3 regions of the Azoarcus sp. Soil_N_20 genome follow, and region 2 is predicted to be linked to each of the others. Evidence: predicted binding sites of a transcription regulator. Region 2 holds the regulator's gene; each other region holds the start of a gene.

Region 1 (4,194 bases), on a different contig from region 2:
CCGGGCGCCTCCGATACCGTGCGCAATCTGCTGCAACAGCATGTCCGCATGCTCCGGAGCGGTGCGGACTTTACCATCCCCGAGGCGGGGCCCGACCGTACCGCGCTGGTTCGTCGAACACGGCGCGAGGTGACCGAGCTGCTTGCGACCGAAGGCCATTTCAGTCCCGAGATCCGGCTCGATCGCAGCGACGAGCGCAGCTGGCGCTTGATCGTGGAGCCAGGTCCGCGGGCCCGGATCGTCGACGTCAGTCTCGGCTTCGAGGGCGAACTCGGCGACGATGCGGCCCAGGCCGAGCGGCGTGATGCGCTGCGCCGCGACTGGTCTTTGCCATCCGGTCAGCCTTTTCGACAGGCCGACTGGGATCGAGCCAAGCAGCGCCTGCTCGATGCGGTCAGCGCCCGCCGCTATGCCGCGGCCCGATTGACTGCCACGCGAGCCGAAGTCGATCCCGAGGCCGCCACCGTCCGCTTGTCGGCCACCATCGACAGCGGGCCCACCTTCAGGCTCGGTTCACTGCAGGTGAGCGGCATGCGCAGGCTACCCGAGGATCTGGTCGCCCGTTACAGCACGATCGACGAAGGCGACATTTACGATCGCGAGGCCCTGTTGGCCTTTCAGGGGGCGCTCCAGTCCGCGCCCCAGTTTGCCTCCGTGGTGGTCGACATCGAGCGCGATCCGGCGCTTGCAGGGGCCGTGCCGGTCCGGGTTCAGGTCAGCGAGGCACAGTCGCAGCGCGTCGGCTTCGGTGCCGGCTTGTCGAGCAACACCGGCTATCGCGTCGAGGCGGGGTATCGCCACGTCAATCTTTTCGATCGAGCGTGGGAGTTCTCGTCCGGCCTGCGCCTGGAGCAGCGGCGTCAGGCAATGTACGCAGATCTGTTTTTCCCGCCGGATCGGGCGCAGCGGCGCGACAGCGTCGGTGCCCTGATCGATCACAGCGATCTCGAAGGCTTGAAGATTTCGAGTCAGGCGGTCGGAGTAGGGCGGAGCACCATCCGCGGCGATATCGAAACCAATATCACCCTGCGTCTGCAGCATGAAGCACTGCGTCCCGACGGAGCGGCGTCGAGCAGCCACAACACGCTGACCGCGAACTGGGGCTGGGTGCGGCGCGCCGTGGACGACCTGCTCGATCCGCGCCAGGGCTATGTGCTCGAATTCCAGGTTGGCGGCGGGTCGAGCATTGCCTTGTCGGCCCAGGATTTCGCCCGCTTCTATGGACGCTACCAGCACTATCTTCCGATCGGTCAGACCGACGTGGTGGTGCTGCGCGCCGAAGCCGGGGCGACGCTCGCACCGTCGCGCGATGGCATCCCGCAGGATTTCCTGTTTCGTGCGGGCGGCGCGCAATCCGTTCGCGGCTACGCCTATCAGAGCCTCGGTGTCAGCGAAGGTGAGGCGACCGTCGGCGGACGCTACCTTGCCACCGGGAGTGTGGAGTACGTGCGCTGGTTTCGTCCTGACTGGGGCGCGGCCTTCTTTGTCGACGTCGGTGATGCCGCCGACTCGCGCGCCGAATTCCGCCTGCGTACCGGTTACGGTGTCGGCGCGCGCTGGCGCAGTCCGGCGGGGCCGTTGGCGGTCGACCTGGCGTGGGGCCACGACGATCGGCGGTTGCGTCTGCATTTCGGCGTTGCCGTGGCATTCTGAGCCGCCCGCGAACAGGGCGCACAGCATTTCTTCTTCCACCGCACTTGAAATACCGCAAACCCGCCCCTATTATTAGCACTCGTTGGCAGTGAGTGCTAACAGCCCGGTCCCGGCCGTGGCCACTGCGAATTTTTCCCGGCGGGCGCAGCCCGTCATAGTTGAAACCGAAAGAAGGAGTGTCCTCGATGAAGATTCGTCCCCTGCACGATCGCGTGATCGTCAAGCGTCTGGAAGCCGAACGCAAGACCGCCAGCGGTATCGTGATCCCCGACTCCGCCGGCGAGAAGCCCGATCAGGGTGAAGTACTGGCAGTCGGCAACGGCAAGATCCTGGACGACGGCAAAGTACGTCCGATGGCCGTCAAGGCGGGCGACAAGGTGCTGTTCGGCAAGTACGCCGGCCAGTCCGTCAAGGTGGATGGCGACGAGCTGCTCGTCATGCGTGAAGAAGACATCATGGGCGTGGTCGAAGGCTGAGCCTCCCGCGGGTCCGTGATTCCCTTTTCCAAATAATTCTGGAGTTCTGAACAATGGCTGCTAAAGAAGTAAAGTTTGGCGACGTCGCACGTGAGCGCATGGTCGCCGGTATCAACATCCTGGCAAATGCGGTCAAGGTCACCCTCGGCCCCAAGGGTCGCAACGTCGTGCTCGAGCGCTCGTTCGGCGCCCCGACCGTGACCAAGGACGGTGTCTCCGTCGCGAAGGAAATCGAACTGAAGGACAAGTTCGAGAACATGGGCGCGCAGATGGTCAAGGAAGTCGCTTCCAAGACCTCCGACATCGCCGGCGACGGCACCACCACCGCGACCGTGCTGGCCCAGTCGATCGTGCGCGAAGGCATGAAGTACGTTGCTGCCGGCATGAACCCGATGGATCTGAAGCGCGGCATCGACAAGGCCGTCATCGCCACGGTCGAAGAGCTGAAGAAGATTTCCCGGCCGTGCTCGACCAACAAGGAAATTGCCCAGGTCGGTTCGATCTCCGCCAACTCCGACGCCGACATCGGCGAGATCATCGCCCGCGCCATGGACAAGGTCGGCAAGGAAGGCGTGATCACCGTCGAAGACGGCAAGAGCCTGGCCAACGAACTCGATGTCGTCGAAGGCATGCAGTTCGACCGCGGCTACCTGTCGCCCTACTTCATCAACAACCCGGACAAGCAGGTTGCCATCCTCGACAACCCGTTCGTGCTGCTGTTCGACAAGAAGATCTCCAACATCCGCGACCTGCTGCCGGTGCTCGAGCAAGTCGCCAAGGCCGGCCGCCCGCTGCTGATCGTCGCTGAAGACGTCGATGGCGAAGCGCTCGCCACCCTGGTGGTGAACAACATCCGTGGCATCCTCAAGACCTGCGCCGTGAAGGCGCCGGGCTTTGGTGACCGTCGCAAGGCCATGCTCGAAGATATCGCCATCCTCACCGGTGGCCAGGTCATCGCCGAGGAAGTCGGTCTGACCCTCGAGAAGGCCACCCTGGAAGAACTCGGTCAGGCCAAGCGCATCGAGATCGGCAAGGAGAACACCATCCTCATCGACGGTGCCGGCGACCACGCCCGCATCGAAGCACGGGTCAAGCAGATCCGTGTTCAAATCGAGGAAGCCACGTCCGATTACGACCGCGAGAAGCTGCAGGAGCGTGTCGCCAAGCTGGCCGGCGGCGTCGCCGTGATCAAGGTCGGTGCCGCGACCGAAGTCGAGATGAAGGAAAAGAAGGCGCGCGTTGAAGATGCGCTGCATGCCACCCGCGCTGCGGTCGAAGAAGGCATCGTTCCGGGCGGTGGCGTGGCGCTGTTGCGTGCCCGCGCTGCACTGGGCACCCTCAAGGGTGACAACCACGACCAGGACGCCGGCATCAAGATCGTGCTGCGCGCGATGGAGCAGCCGCTGCGTGAAATCGTGGCCAACGCCGGCGACGAGCCGTCGGTGGTGGTGAACAAGGTCAACGAAGGCCAGGGTAACTACGGCTACAACGCAGCGACCGGCGAGTATGGCGACATGGTCGAGATGGGCGTGCTGGACCCGACCAAGGTGACCCGCACTGCACTGCAGAACGCGGCTTCCGTGGCCGGCCTGATGCTCACCACCGACTGCATGGTCGGCGAACTGGCCGAAGACAAGCCGGCCGGCGGCAGCATGGGCGGCATGGGTGGCATGGGCGGTATGGGTGACATGGGCATGGGCATGTAATGCCTGCCTGACCATACGGTCACGAGCAAACGGCCCCGCTTCGGCGGGGCTTTTTTTTGGGGTGCCCGGCATGGGCGCGCCCGTGCTGCCGACAAGACGCAAAGGCAGCGGTGATGCGCACATGCGGGCGCGCCGCGCAAACGGCTACGCGCCGCGGCGCAGGCGTGGGATAATTGCTGTCTGCGGAAAAGACGGCAGGGAGCATGTGCGCGTCGCGCACAATACTCCCCGGAACGTTTGCGGCATGCACCGCACCCGTTCCCGAAGACCGAGTAAAAGGAGAACAGCGGGTCACAATTTAAGTGCGTCCGCTTACATTGAACTTACATCCGGAACTCTATGCGCATTCTTCTGGCGGA
Region 2 (4,194 bases):
GCTCCCAGGCCCAGGGCACGTTGACGTGCCGCGGCGCAGGCCTCGGCGGTGTCGGCAGGGCGGTCCAGCCAGTGGCCCAGGTGGCGGCGGGTAAGGGTCGTGAGCGCGGCAATCCAGTCGTGGCGCTCGTTGAGGCAGGGGATGTAGTGGAAGGTCTTGCCGCCATGGGTCAGGAAGGCCTCCTTGCATTCGATGGCGATCTCCTCGAGGGTTTCGAGGCAGTCCGACACGAAGCCCGGACACATGACGTCGACCCGCCCGACTCCTTCCCGTGCCAATGCTTCGAGCGTGGGCTGGGTGTAGGGCTTGAGCCACTCCGCCTTGCCGAACCGGGACTGGAAGGTGATCAGGATGCGTTCGGCCGGGAAGTCGAGCGACTCGGCGACCAGGCGGGCGGTCTTGTGACACTCGCAATGATAGGGATCGCCGAGCTCGAGCGTACGCCGCGGGATGCCGTGAAAGCTCATCACCAGCCGGTCGGGCTCGCCGTTCTGCATCCAGTGGTCACGCACACTCTGGGCGAGTGCCGCGATGTAACCGGGCTCGTCCGCGTAGCTGCGCACATAGCGGAGCTCGGGAAGGTTGCGCCAGTGCTGCAGGCTGTGGCTGACTTCGTCGATCACGCTCGCGGTCGTGCTGCCGGCAAACTGGGGATAGAGCGGCACCACCAGGATGCGGGCGCAGCCGCGCGCACGCAGTGCATTCAGCGTATCGGGAATGGACGGTGCGCCGTAGCGCATGGCCCATGCGACGTCGATATCGGTCCTTGCTTCGGCGTTCAGGTAGCCGTCGAGCAGCTTGGCCTGACGTTCGGTATGCACCTTGAGTGGCGAACCTTCTTCCATCCACACGCTGGCGTACTTTGCCGCCGACTTCCCCGGGCGGGTGTTGAGGATGATGCCATTGAGGATCGGCCACCACACCAGGCGCGGAATCTCGACCACCCGCCGGTCGGACAGGAACTGCTTCAGGTAGGGGCGCAGTGCCGCGGCGGTGGGGGCCGCCGGAGTGCCCAGATTGACCAGCAGCACCGCAGTGCGTTCAGGGGTTCCATGCGTGTAGGGCGATTCGGGCCAGTAGCGGGCCATGCTGATCCTTCAGAGTAGTGTGTCGCGCGCGGCGATCCCCGCGGGGTGCCGACTAGTTGTTGGCGGAGAGTGCGCCCGACAGCAGGCGGGCGGTGATGTCTACGATCGGAATGACCCGGTCGTAAGCCATGCGGGTCGGGCCGATCACGCCCACCGAGCCGACGATGCGGCCATCGACCTCGTAGGGTGCGGTGATCACGCTGCAGCCGTCGAGCTGTGCCAGCCCCGACTCGTCGCCGATGAAGATCTGAACGCCCTGTGCCCGGTTCGACAGGTCGAGCAGTTGCATCAAGCCGGTGCGCTGCTCGAAGAGCTTGAACAACTCGCGCAATCGCGACATGTTCGACGACAGATCCTCGATATCGAGCAGGTTGGTTTCGCCGGAAATGACATAGTTTGCCGAGGACTCCTCGGCCGCCTCCGAACCCGCTTCGACGGTGGCGGTCATCAGTTCGGTCATGTCGCTGCGCAACTGCTTGAGCTCGGCCTGGATACGCTTGCGGATCTCCTCGAAGGCGAGCCCGGCGAAATGTTCGTTCAGATAGCTCGCCGCCGAACTCAGTTCCGCCGACGTGTAGCTGCGACGGGTGACCAGAATACGGTTCTGTACATCGCCTGCCGAGGTGACGATGATCAGCAGGATGCGGTTCTCCGACAGGCTGATGAACTCCATCTGGCGAATGCGAACGGTGTCCTTGCGCGGCGTAACCACCACGCCGGCGAACTGGGTGAGGTCCGACAGCAGGTGCGAGGCGGAATTGATCAGGCGTTGGGGTTGGTCGGGGAGGAACTGCCCCCTGAGTTCCTGCACCCGGGTGTTCGTCATCGGCTGCACGGTGAGCAGGGCGTCGACGAAAAAGCGGTATCCGAGCGGCGTGGGCACGCGCCCGGCGGAGGTATGCGGACTGGCGATGAAGCCCATCTCCTCGAGATCGCTCATCACGTTGCGCACCGTCGCCGGCGAAAGCTCCAGCCCCGAATAACGCGACAGCGCGCGCGAGCCCACCGGCTGACCCTCCGCGATGTAGCGTTCGATCAGCGTCTTGAGCAGGATTTGGGAGCGGGTGTCGAGCTGTTGTTTCATGATTGGAACCGAATATAGCCCGATTCTAGGGAACTGCGTGCCTTGCTGCCAAGCCGGCCTGCGTGGGCGCACGAAGTGCGGCCATGCGCGCATGACGGAATCCGAATGTGGTTTAATCCGCAGCCATGACCTTGAGCTTCTCCAACATTGCCCTGATCGGAAAATACCAGAGCCCGGATGTGGCCGAGTCGGTGCTGCTGATCGCCCGTTTCCTGCGCGAGCGGGGTCTGGAAGTTGTGATCGAACAGGGTACGGCGAGTTCCATCGGCAACGCCGAGGGTTTTCCGGTCGCGACCTACGAAGAGATCGCCGAAAAGGCGGATCTCGCGGTCGTCGTCGGTGGCGACGGCACCATGCTCCATACCGCGCGGCGGCTCGCTGACCGTGCCGTGCCGCTGGCCGGCGTGAACCTCGGCCGGCTCGGCTTTCTGACCGACATCGCACGCAAGGACGTCTTGCTGCGTCTGGGCGAGATCCTCGACGGCAAGTACTGCGAGGAGTCGCGCTCGATGCTCGACGCCGAGGTCCTGCGTGGCGGCCAGCATATTTACCGGACGCTCGCGCTCAACGATGTGGTGGTGAACCGGGGCGAGTTGGGGCGGATGATCGAATTCGATCTGTCGATCGACGGCGAATTCGTCTATACCCAGCGCTCCGACGGCATGATCGTGTCGACGCCGACCGGCTCCACTGCCTACGCGCTGTCGGCCAATGGTCCGATCCTGCACCCGAGCGTCGGCGGCATCGCGCTGGTGCCGCTGTGCCCGCATGCCCTGACCGCGCGCCCGGTCACGCTGCCCGACTCGTGCCGCATCGAGATCGAATTGTTGCCGCCGCACGATGCCCGCGTCCATTTCGACGGGCAGGCCCGCTTCGATGCACGGGCCGGGGATCGGATACGAATCACGCGTTCGCCCCTGAGCTTGCGCCTGCTGCATCCGGTGGGCTACAGCTACTTCGCCATGTTGCGCGAGAAGTTGCACTGGAGCGCGGCGCCGCGACACATCTGATGCACCATTCCCGCGCATTGCCATCGGTGCGCGACAGTTCGACCAACCTGAATCCGAGACCATGCTGCGCCGCCTGACCATCCGTGATTTTGTGATCGTCGACCGTCTGGAACTCGATTTCGGCGCGGGTTTCGGCGCCCTGACCGGCGAGACCGGTGCCGGCAAGTCCATCCTCCTCGATGCGCTCGGACTGGCGCTCGGCGTGCGCGCCGACAGTGGCGTCGTCCGGGTCGGGCGCGACAAGGCCGATATTGCGGCCGAGTTCGATCTGCCGCCGGCGTCGGCGCTGGGAGCCTGGCTCGCCGAGCAGGAACTGCCGGTTGACGAGGGCAACGTCATCCTGCGGCGGGTGGTGGATGGCGGTGGTCGCAGCAAGGCGTGGATCAACGGCACACCGGTCACGCTTGCGCAGTTGCGTATGGCCGGCGACTGGCTCGCCGACATCCATGGCCAGCACGCCCATCACGCGTTGCTGCGCGCCGACGCGCAGCGCCAGTTGCTCGACACCCATGCCGGTGCGGGAGCGCTGGCCACGGCGGTGGCCGAGTGCTGGCGTGAGTGGCAGCGCATTGCCGACCTGCGACGCAGCGCCGAGCGCGATTCGGCTGCCTCCGCCCGCGAGCGCGAATTGCTCGGCTGGCAGTTGAGGGAGCTGCAGGAACTCGGGTTCACGGCCGATGAGTGGTCCGAACTCAATGCCGAGCACGGCCGCCTGGGGCATGCCGCCGGGCTGATGACAGGTGCCGACGAGAGCCTGGATGCGCTCGGCGACGGCGACTTCGCGGTGACCGCCATTCTGCGCCGGCTCGATGCACAAATTGCCGACATGGCCGGCATCGACCCCGCGCTTGCCGACGTGCGCGAACTGGTCGCCTCGGCGGCGATTCAGGCCGACGAGGCACTGCATGCGCTGCGCCGTTATCGCGAACGGCTCGATCTCGACCCGCAGCGGCTGGCCGAGATCGAGCGCCGGATTTCGGCGGTCATGGATGTGGCGCGCAAGCATCGCGTG
Region 3 (4,194 bases), on a different contig from region 2:
GTCCTGCTCTACACCCTGATCCTGTTCGGGGTGACCCTGCTGCCCTTCGCCACCCAGATGAGCGGGCTGATCTATCTCGGCGCGGCAGTGGTGCTGGGAGCGCGCTTCATCCACTACGCCTGGCGGCTGTACCGGGACTACAGCGATGCGCTCGCACGCCGGACTTTCCGCTTCTCCATCCTGTATCTATCATTGCTGTTCGCCGCCTTGCTGGCCGACCACTACCTGCGTTTCTGACCTGGACGAAATTCCCCGCCTGATGCTGCGTTCCCTGCTCCTTGTGGCGGCCGTATTTCTGGCCGCCGCCTGCTCCGACCCCCCGCCGTCGTTTCGTGCCACCGACATCACCGGCGCCGACTATGGCAAGACACTCGCTGTGGACGACCACACCGGCAAGCGGCGCACCCTCGCGGATTTTCACGGCAAGGTAGTGACGATCTTCTTCGGCTACACCCAGTGTCCCGACGTATGCCCGACCAGTCTGTCTACGATGAGCGAAGTGATGCGCCAACTCGGCCCGGACGCGGAGCGGGTGCAGGTGCTGTTCATGACTGTGGATCCGGAGCGTGATACCCCCGCACTGCTGTCGCAGTACGTGCCGTCGTTCGATCCACGTTTTCTCGGCCTCAGTGGCGATCTCGACACGACCGCCGAAGTCGCGAAGGAGTTCCGTGTGTTCTACCGCAAGAGCGGTGACATCGAAGGCGGGAACTACACCATCGATCACTCGGCCGGCACCTATGTGTTCGATCCTGCCGGCAAGTTGCGGCTGTATGTGAAGCACGGCGAAACCGCCGACAGTATCGCGGCGGATATCCGCCAGCTTCTCGCCGGACACTGAGCGCCAGCCGACGTTCCGGCCGACACCAGGCGAACCCCTGACGCAATCAACACCGGCAGCGTTGCCGCTGCCGGTGCCGGGGGGCGTCCGATCGTTCAGGCGGCCACGGCGAGCAGGCCACGCATCTTCTGCATTGCCTTGGCCTCGATCTGGCGGATACGTTCTGCCGACACGCCGTATTCGGCCGCCAGTTCGTGCAGCGTTGCGCTGTCGCCCTCGGTCAGCCAGCGCCGCTGCACGATTGCGCGGCTGCGGTCGTCGAGCGCTCCGAGCGCGTCCCGCAGGCCTTCGTCCTGCAGGCGTGCGGCCTGCGCCTGTTCCAGCACTTCCGAGGGTTCGGCGTGCGGGTCGGGCAGATAGGCGATCGGGGCGAAACGGTCGTCATCGTCGTCGCTACCACCGTCGAGCGGCACTTCTCGACCGCCGAGACGGGTTTCCATCTCCACCACTTCTTCGGGCTTGACCCCGAGCCGGGTCGCGATCGCGCGCACTTCGGACGGGTTCAGCGTGTTGCTGTCCTGCTTCATGCTGCGCAGGTTGAAGAACAGCTTGCGCTGGGCCTTGGTGGTTGCGATCTTGACCAGGCGCCAGTTCCTGACGATATATTCGTGGATCTCGGCCTTGATCCAGTGGATCGCGAACGACACCAGGCGCACGCCGCGCGCCGGATCGAAGCGCTTGACCGCCTTCATCAGGCCGATATTGCCTTCCTGTATAAGGTCGGCATGCGGCAGGCCGTAGCCCAGATAGCCGCGGGCGATGGAAACCACCACGCGCAGATGGGACATCACCAACTCGCGCGCGGCCTCGACATCACCGTCGTCACGCAGCCGGGTGGCCAGATCCACCTCTTCCTGCTCGGTGAGCATGGGCAGCCGATTGACCGACTGGATGTACTGGTCGATGCTGCCGGTGGCGCACGGTACGGGAAACGTTAAAGCTTGAGACATGGATTCAAGTCCTCCTCGAACCGGATATTAGCACTCGCTGCGTGAGAGTGCTAAGGGGTGGAACAGTTCCCGGCGGATTCGATGTGCCCGGGTGGACCCTGCCGCACCGTGGCGCCGGCCGGTATCCTGCGCGCGGCCGCCCGTTGCCGATTTCCCGTTTGCTACAGGGCGAGCGCCGCTTTCCTGCGGATCGGCGATAATCCGGGCCCGATCCAGCAAGGAAATCCGTGCGATGACCCAAGCTTCAGCCCTGATGGTACAGGGCACCACCTCCGATGCCGGCAAGAGCACGCTGGTGGCCGGTCTGGCGCGTGCGCTGGTGCGGCGCGGGCTGCGGGTGGCGCCGTTCAAGCCGCAGAACATGGCGCTCAACTCGGCGGTGACCGCCGATGGCGGCGAGATCGGCCGGGCCCAGGCGCTGCAGGCGGTGGCGGCCCGGGTTGCGCCGCAGACCGACTTCAACCCGGTGTTGCTCAAGCCCTCGTCGGACATCGGTGCCCAGGTCATCATCCATGGACATGCCGTGGCCAACCTGTCGGCACGCGACTATCACAACTACAAGCCGACCGCGATGGCCGCGGTCATGCAGTCGTGGCGGCGCCTGACCGCCGCCTACGAGTGGGTGCTGATCGAGGGTGCGGGCAGCCCGGCCGAGATCAACCTGCGCGACCGCGATATCGCCAACATGGGTTTTGCAGAAGCCGCCGACGTGCCGGTGATCCTGGTCGCCGACATCGACCGCGGCGGCGTGTTCGCTCATCTGGTCGGTACCCTGGACTTGCTGTCGCCCTCGGAGCAGGCTCGGGTCAAGGGTTTTGTGATCAACCGCTTCCGTGGCGACATTGGCTTGCTGCAATCCGGCCTGGACTGGCTGGAGGCGCGCACCGGACGCCCGGTGTTCGGGGTCGTGCCCTATCTGCACGGCCTGTTTCTGGATGCCGAGGATGCGCTCGCGGATACGGCTGCCGATGTCGGCTGCGAGATGCCGGTGCTGCGGGTGATCGCGCCGGTCTACCCGCGGATTTCCAACCACACCGATCTGGATGCCTTGCGATTGCATCCGCAGGTGGATTTCCGCTGGATCGGGCCGGGCGAGGCGATACCGGCGGCCGACCTGATCGTGCTCCCGGGCTCGAAGAGCGTGCAGGCCGATCTCGCCTGGTTGCGAGCGCAGGGCTGGGAGTCCGCGATCCGGCGCCACCTCCGCTATGGCGGCAAGGTGGTCGGGATCTGCGGCGGGTTCCAGATGCTGGGGCAGCGGCTCGGCGACCCGCATGGGGTGGAGGGCAAGCCGGATACCGTGGCGGGGCTGGGCGTGCTCGACATGGAAACGGTGCTCGAGCGTGAAAAACAGCTGCTCAACGTCGAAGGCAGGCTATGTCTTGCGGACGCGCCGGTGGTGCGTGGCTACGAGATTCATATGGGGGTCTCGAGCGGGCCGGCGCTCGCCAGCCCGGCACTCAGGTTTGCCGATAACCGGCCGGATGGTGCCCTGTCGGCAGATGGCCAGGTGCTGGGTAGCTATCTGCACGGCCTGTTCGATACACCGGATGCGCTGACGGCCTTGCTCGCATGGGCGGGGGCCGAAGGCGAAATCGTGCGGGTCGATCTTGCCGTGCGCCGCGAGGCCGATCTCGACCGGCTGGCCGATGCCGTCGAGGCGGCCATCGACATCGATGCCTTGTTGCTTGCGGCGCGCGCGTAGATTCGGTTATCCAAGTCAAGCACCCAGCACGGACGCCACCGTGAAGGGCGGGCTTCAGTCCGCCGCAGGCGGTGATCCGGGTGCCCTGTGCCGGACGCGGGCACCGGCGGCCGGCTGAACGGCCGCACTGGTCTGGCTGAAGCCGATCAGCGCCCCGCGAACCGTGGCTTGCGTTTGGTGAGGAAGGCGTCCAGTCCCTCGCGGTAGTCGTCGGTGGCGAGAAAGTCGAAGGCGCTGCGTCTTTCCGCGTCGGTCAGCGGCGCTCCCGTGATCAGGCGGCGCACCCATTGCTTGTGCCAGCGCGCAACCAGGGGGGCGCCGGCAGCAATGCGCGCCGCTGATGCCTGTGCCTCGTCGATGACGGTCTCGTCATCGGTCACCCGTGTCAGCAAGCCCTTGCCGAGTGCCTCGTGTGCATCGAGGATGCGGCCCTCGAGCAGTATCTCCAGCACCACTGCAGGTCCGACCAATGCCAGCAGCCCGGCCATTTCGCCCGGATACATCGAGAAACCGAGCTTGTTGATCGGGGCGCCGAAGCGCGCCGATGCGCCGGCGATGCGGATGTCGCAGCAGCCGGCGATCTCGAGCCCGCCGCCGATGCACGCGCCCTGAATGGCGGCTACGGTCGGCAGCGGGCAGTCGCGGATGGCGTTCAGCGCGGCGGCAACAAGTTCCTCGTGGTAGTGCACCGCATCGTC

What was found. The regulator HrcA, encoded in region 2, represses chaperone genes, less so after heat shock. The targets are predictions, from matches to a motif close to TNTTAGCACTCNNNGNCNNNGAGTGCTAANA.
Region 1: a site for HrcA is predicted at 1,724-1,754, ahead of groES (co-chaperone GroES). Genes of this name have one in related genera too.
Region 3: a site for HrcA is predicted at 1,817-1,847, ahead of rpoH (RNA polymerase sigma factor RpoH). Genes of this name have one in related genera too.

Annotation. Positions count from the first base shown of each region.
Region 1 covers NZ_JBDGKX010000009.1:185,736-189,929, forward strand. The annotation lists gene AC3A35_RS18475 (autotransporter assembly complex protein TamA) at 1-1,653, shown strand, start outside; gene groES (co-chaperone GroES) at 1,839-2,129, shown strand; gene groL (chaperonin GroEL) at 2,183-3,835, shown strand; gene AC3A35_RS18490 (response regulator transcription factor) at 4,175-4,194, shown strand, end outside.
Region 2 covers NZ_JBDGKX010000001.1:639,938-644,131, forward strand. The annotation lists gene hemH (ferrochelatase) at 1-1,088, opposite strand, end outside; gene hrcA (heat-inducible transcriptional repressor HrcA) at 1,141-2,172, opposite strand; gene AC3A35_RS03020 (NAD kinase) at 2,298-3,182, shown strand; gene recN (DNA repair protein RecN) at 3,244-4,194, shown strand, end outside.
Region 3 covers NZ_JBDGKX010000016.1:39,585-43,778, forward strand. The annotation lists gene cyoE (heme o synthase) at 1-237, shown strand, start outside; gene AC3A35_RS23345 (SCO family protein) at 260-841, shown strand; gene rpoH (RNA polymerase sigma factor RpoH) at 937-1,791, opposite strand; gene AC3A35_RS23355 (cobyric acid synthase) at 2,024-3,496, shown strand; gene AC3A35_RS23360 (enoyl-CoA hydratase/isomerase family protein) at 3,643-4,194, opposite strand, start outside.